Regions from separate parts of the Streptomyces sp. NPDC056296 genome, predicted to be linked through region 2. Evidence: predicted binding sites of a transcription regulator. Region 2 holds the regulator's gene; the other holds the start of a gene.
What was found. The regulator HspR, encoded in region 2, represses chaperone genes until heat shock. The targets are predictions, from matches to a motif close to TTGAGNNNNNNNNNCTCAA.
Positions count from the first base shown of each region.

Region 1 (3,202 bases), on a different contig from region 2:
AGCTCCGTCTTGGTGTGCACCGCTATCACCGAGAGACCGGTGGTGATCAGTACCGACGTGACGACCAGCGCGCCCAGCTTGGTCTTGATCGAGAACGGGCGTACGCCGCCCCAGGGTTCCCCGGTACTCCGGGGGCCGGGGCTCCTCCGTGCGGCCTCCCGCCCTCGGCTCATGGCGTCGGGGTCTCCAGCGCGTAGCCCACGCCGTGCACCGTGCGGATGCGCTCGGCCCCGATCTTGCGGCGCAGCGCCTTGATGTGGCTGTCCACGGTCCGGGTGCCGGAGGCGTCCGCCCAGTCCCACACCTCGGCCAGCAGCTGCTCACGGGAGAGCACCGCGCGCGGGGTGTTCGCCAGGCAGACCAGCAGGTCGAACTCGGTGGGGGTGAGGTGCACGTCCTCGCTGCGCACCCGCACCCGGCGCTGCGCGTGGTCGATCTCCAGTTCGCCGAGGCGCAGGATGCCGCTGCGCGGCGTCGAGGCGGCCACCACGGCCCGCTCCACCCGGCGCAGCAGTACGTGCACGCGCGCCGCCAGCTCGCGCATGGAGAACGGCTTGGTCATGTAGTCGTCGGCGCCCACGCCGAGCCCGACCAGCATGTCCGTCTCGTCGTCGCGCGCGGTGAGCATCATCACCGGCACCGGCCGCTGGGCCTGCACGCGTCGGCAGACCTCCAAGCCGTCGAAGCCCGGCAGCATGATGTCGAGGATCAGCAGGTCCGGCTGCCATGCCTCGGCCGTGTCGACGGCGGACGGACCGTCGCCCGCCGTCTGCACCAGGAACCCCTCGGCGCGCAGGCGGGTCGCGATGGCGTCCACGATCGTCTGGTCGTCCTCGACCACCAGCACCCGGCGCTGCGCGCCCGGAGTCGCCGTCGCCGTGCCGTTGTGGGAGGTCTGTGTCTGCTCCATCGCCCGCCCCTGAGGTGTGCTTTCCGGAATCCGTGGGGTGATCCCATGACTGCGCTTGACGCTTGAATGATCCGCGTCAGAGCAGCAGCGTACGGGGAGTCACCGCGGCTTTGCTATCCAGGCCCGACGCCGAGGTGGATGACGTCCGGAACGCCCCGGGCAACGGGGATCTCTTCGGTACGCACCTGCTGGAACCCGGCATTACGCAAGGTTTCTTCGAATTCCGGAGAGGGCTGCGCAGACCATACGGCAAGCACCCCGCAGGGCCTCAACAGCCGTGCGCAGCGCGTCAGTCCGGCCGGTGAGTACAGCCCGTCGTTGCCCTCGGTTACGGTCCAGCCGGGGCCGTTGTCGATGTCGAGGCAGAGCGCGTCGTACGTGTCGGATGTCTCATTGACGTATTCCAGGAGATCCGCTTCCACGATCTTCGTGCGCGGATCGGCCAGCGCTCCGTCGGACAGTGCGGCCAGCGGTCCGTCCCGGTGCCAGTCGATGACGGCGCGCTCGCGCTCGACGACCGCGATCCGGCCCCAGCGGGGGTCGGCGGCCGCGTGCGCGAGCGAGAAACCGACGCCGAGCCCCCCGATGAGGAGGTGGGGTGCACTCCGCCCGCCGGAGGCGGTGAGCGCGTCGGCCGCCGCGTCGACCAGCCGCCGCTCCGAACGCCCGTCGGAGGTGTCCATCAGGAAGCAGCCGTTCGCGATGATCTGCAGCAGCGCCCCGTGCCGCCGCAGGACGACCTCACCGTGCGGGCCCTCGCGACGGTCCAGCACTTCGGGGATGTCGTAGGAGTCGTGCGAAGTGGTGGGCATCGGCCCATCCTGGCAGGGAATGCCGGAGCGTCCTGCCGTGCTCCCGCATAGGTGGCAGTGGCACCCAGGGCCTTCGTGGCCGCGGCACTCCAGCCCCTTGATCGCTCAGAGCGAACACGCTGGGGGAACAATCGGGGACTCCCTTTCATTGAGTCGATGTAACTCAACTTGACTGCCGAAGGGGAGATCATGGCTGCTGAGTCCGAAGCCTTCACACCGCTCACCCTGCCCGTGCTGCCGCTCGACGACGAAGTGGTCCTGCCCGGCATGGTCGTCCCCCTGGACCTGAGCGACGCCGAGGTGCGCGCCGCCGTGGAGGCCGCCCAGGCCGCCGCCAGGTCCGAGCCCGGCAAGCCCCGGGTCCTCCTCGTCCCGCGCGTCGACGGCACCTACGCCAGGACCGGCGTCCTGGGCACGGTCGAGCAGGTCGGCAGGCTGGCCGACGGCGACCCGGGCGCCCTGCTCCGAGGCGTCGGCCGCGTGAGGATCGGCGCCGGCACCACCGGCCCCGGCGCCGCACTGTGGGTCGAGGGCACGCGCGTCGACGACACGGTGCCCGAGCCGCTGCCCGGCCAGGTGGCCGAGCTGGTGAAGGAGTACAAGGCGCTGGCCACCGCCTGGCTGCGCAAGCGCGGCGCCTGGCAGGTCGTCGACCGCGTCCAGGCCATCGACGACGTCTCCGCGCTCGCCGACAACTCCGGCTACTCGCCCTTCCTCACCACCGAGCAGAAGGTCGAGCTGCTGGAGACCGCCGACGCGGTCGCCCGCCTCAAGCTCGCTACCCAGCAGCTGCGCGACCACCTCGCCGAGCAGGACGTCGCCGAGACCATCGCCAAGGACGTCCAGGAGGGCGTCGACAAGCAGCAGCGGGAGTTCCTGCTGCGCCGCCAGCTCGAAGCGGTGCGCAAGGAGCTGCGCGAGCTGAACGGCGAACAGGAGGGTGAGGAGTCCGACGACTACCGCGCCCGCGTCGAGGCCGCCGACCTGCCCGAGAAGGTCCGCGAGGCCGCCCTCAAGGAGGTCGACAAGCTGGAGCGGTCCTCCGACCAGTCGCCCGAGGGCTCCTGGATCCGCACCTGGCTCGACACCGTCCTCGAACTGCCGTGGAACGTCCGCACCGAGGACGCCTACGACATCCAGGGCGCCCGGGCCGTCCTCGACGACGAACACGCGGGCCTGGAGGACGTCAAGGAGCGGATCACCGAGTACCTGGCGGTGCGCAAGCGTCGCGGCGACCGGGGCCTCGGCGTCGTCGGCGGCCGGCGCGGCGGTGCCGTACTGGCCCTGGTGGGCCCGCCCGGCGTCGGCAAGACCAGCCTCGGCGAGTCCGTCGCCCACGCGATGGGCCGGAAGTTCGTCCGCGTCGCCCTCGGCGGCGTCCGCGACGAGGCCGAGATCCGCGGCCACCGGCGTACGTACGTCGGCGCGCTGCCCGGCCGGATCGTGCGCGCCGTCAAGGAGGCCGGTTCCATGAACCCGG
Region 1 is NZ_JBHJRX010000016.1:76,203-79,404, reverse strand. Features, by position in the region: gene ACFCZF_RS14455 (sensor histidine kinase) at 1-173, opposite strand, end outside; gene ACFCZF_RS14450 (response regulator transcription factor) at 170-910, opposite strand; gene ACFCZF_RS14445 (spermidine synthase) at 1,024-1,722, opposite strand; gene lon (endopeptidase La) at 1,912-3,202, shown strand, end outside.
Region 1: lon (endopeptidase La) is a predicted target of HspR. The motif match lies at 1,871-1,889, and genes of this name have one in related genera.

Region 2 (3,202 bases):
GAGCTGCTTCCCATGCTCGACGACATCGGCCGCGCACGGGAGCACGGCGAACTCGTCGGCGGCTTCAAGTCCGTCGCGGAGTCGCTGGAGACGGTCATCGCCAAGATGGGCCTCCAGCAGTTCGGCAAGGAGGGCGAGCCCTTCGACCCGACGATCCACGAGGCCCTGATGCACTCGTACGCGCCGGACGTCACCGAGACGACGTGCGTGGCGATTCTGCAGCCCGGGTACCGGATCGGCGAGCGCACCATCCGCCCCGCGCGGGTGGCGGTGGCCGAGCCGCAGCCGGGTGCGCAGGCGGCCAAGCCGGCCGAGGAGAACACCGAGGCGCAGGCCGACTCCGCGGAGAACAAGGAGAGCGGTGGCCCGGAGGAGGGCTGACGTCGCGGGTAGGCACACGTACGCAGGAGAGGAGGGACGTCGGGGATGAGCACCAAGGACTTCATCGAGAAGGACTACTACAAGGTCCTCGGCGTCCCCAAGGACGCCACCGAGGCCGAGATCAAGAAGGCGTACCGGAAGCTCGCCCGCGAGTACCACCCGGACGCCAACAAGGGAAACGTCAGGGCGGAGGAGCGTTTCAAGGAGATCTCCGAGGCCAACGACATCCTCGGTGACCCCAAGAAGCGCAAGGAGTACGACGAGGCCCGCAGCCTCTTCGGCAACGGCGGCTTCAGGCCGGGGCCGGGCGCGGGCGGCGGCGGCACCTTCAACTTCGACCTGGGCGACCTCTTCGGAGGCGGCGCCCAGGGCGGAGGCCAGGGAGGAGCCGGCGGTTTCGGCGGCGGGCTCGGCGACGTCTTCGGGGGCCTGTTCAACCGCACCGGCGCCGGCGGCCCCGGCACCGGCACGCGGACCCAGCCGCGGCGCGGCCAGGACATCGAGTCCGAGGTCACCCTGAGCTTCACGGAGGCCATCGAGGGCGCGACGGTCCCGCTGCGGATGTCCTCGCAGGCACCTTGCAAGGCCTGTTCGGGCACCGGCGACAAGAACGGCACGCCGCGCGTGTGCCCGACCTGCGTCGGCACCGGGCAGGTCGCCCGGGGCTCGGGCGGTGGCTTCTCGCTCACCGACCCGTGCCCGGACTGCAAGGGCCGCGGCCTGATCGCGGAGGATGCCTGCGACGTCTGCAAGGGCTCCGGGCGGGCCAAGTCCTCCCGGACGATGCAGGTCCGCATCCCGGCCGGGGTGTCGGACGGGCAGCGCATCCGGCTGCGCGGCAAGGGCACGCCGGGCGAGCGGGGCGGCCCGGCGGGCGACCTGTACGTGGTCGTACACGTCAAGGAACACCCCGTCTTCGGCCGCAAGGGCGACAACCTCACCGTCACCGTCCCGGTGACGTACGCCGAGGCCGCCCTCGGCGGCGAGGTCCGGGTCCCGACCCTGGGCGGTCCGCCGGTCACGCTGAAGCTGCCGGCCGGCACCCCGGGCGGCCGTACCATGCGCGCCAGGGGCAAGGGCGCGGTCCGCAAGGACGGCACCCGCGGCGACCTTCTGGTCACCGTCGAGGTGAGTGTTCCGAAGGACCTGACGGGGAAGGCTCGTGATGCGCTGGAGGCGTATCGCGAGGCGACCGCGGACGAGGATCCGCGGGCGGAGCTGTTCCAGGCCGCGAAGGGAGCTTGACGGAGATGGACGGTCGTCGACGCAATCCGTATGAACTGACCGAGGACACCCCGGTCTACGTCATCTCGGTGGCGGCCCAGCTCTCCGGCCTGCACCCGCAGACCCTGCGCCAGTACGACCGCCTCGGCCTGGTCTCCCCGGACCGCACGGCCGGCCGCGGCCGGCGCTACTCGGCCCGCGACATCGAACTGCTCCGTACGGTGCAGCAGTTGTCGCAGGACGAGGGCATCAACCTGGCCGGTATCAAGCGCATCATCGAACTGGAGAACCAGGTCGCCGCGCTCCAGGCCCGCATGGCGGAGCTGCAGGACGCGCTCGACGGCGCGGCCACGGCGATGCGCCAGCGCGAGGCGGCGGTACACGCCTCGTACCGCCGCGACCTGGTCCCGTACCAGGAGGTACAGCAGACCAGCGCCCTGGTGGTGTGGCGGCCCAAGCGGCACGGCCAGTCCTCGGACTGACGGGCCGCACCAGGCAGAACGGCGACGACGGGCCCGGAGGTTCCACCGATTCCACCCGACCCTCCGGGCCGGTTCGCAACGTTGCTGTCTCATTGGTCTAGTACTTCTTGACGATTTCGTGAAGACAGCGTTGGCTTCCCTCACCTGGGTCACCACAACACCCGTGTGTCGGAAGGTAAGCGCAGTGAACAGCCGTGCCCGTCGTATCGCCATATCCGTGGCCGCGTCCATGATGACCTTCTCGCTGGCCTCCTGTGGTGTGCTGGGCGCGTCGGAGAGCAGTGACGAGGCGAGTCCGACCAAGGGCAACGACATCACCGTCGGGCTGCTCCTGCCGGAGAAGGCGAACACGCGCTACGAGCAGTTCGACTACCCCTACTTCAAGGCGAAGGTCGCCGACCTCACGCGCGACCAGGGCAACGTCAAGTACGCCAACGCCGAGGCGAACGCCTCGAAGCAGGCCGACCAGATGCAGCAGATGATCGACGACCGGGTCGACGTGATCGTCCTGGACGCGGTCGACGCGAAGTCCATCGGCACCGCCGTGCAGCAGGCCAAGGACGCCGGCATCCCCGTCATCGCCTACGACCGGCTGGCCGAGGGCCCGATCGACGCCTACATCTCCTTCGACAACGAGCTGGTCGGCGAGGTCCAGGGCCGCTCCCTCATCGAGGCGCTCGGCGGCGACGCGGACAGCTCCGACAAGATCGTCATGATGAACGGCTCGCCCACCGACCCGAACGCCAAGCAGTTCAAGGCGGGCGCGACGTCCGAGCTGAACGGCAAGGTGACGATCGCCCAGTCCTTCGACACCAAGGACTGGAAGCCGGAGAACGCCGAGGCGAACATGACCGAGGCGATCGAGAAGATCGGCAAGGACAACATCGCGGGCGTCTACTCCGCCAACGACGGCATGGCGAGCGGCGTCATCAAGGCCCTGGAGGACGCGGGCGTCACCGACCTGCCGCCGATCACCGGCCAGGACGCGGAGCTCTCGGCGGTGCAGCGGATCGTCACCGGCGAGCAGTACATGAGCGTGTACAAGTCCTATCCGCAGGAGGCCGAGAGCGCCGCGGAGATGGCCGTGGCGCGGGTCCAGGGCCGGGACATCCAGT
Region 2 is NZ_JBHJRX010000050.1:3,013-6,214, forward strand. Features, by position in the region: gene grpE (nucleotide exchange factor GrpE) at 1-381, shown strand, start outside; gene dnaJ (molecular chaperone DnaJ) at 427-1,626, shown strand; gene ACFCZF_RS30500 (heat shock protein transcriptional repressor HspR) at 1,632-2,087, shown strand; gene ACFCZF_RS30505 (sugar ABC transporter substrate-binding protein) at 2,272-3,202, shown strand, end outside.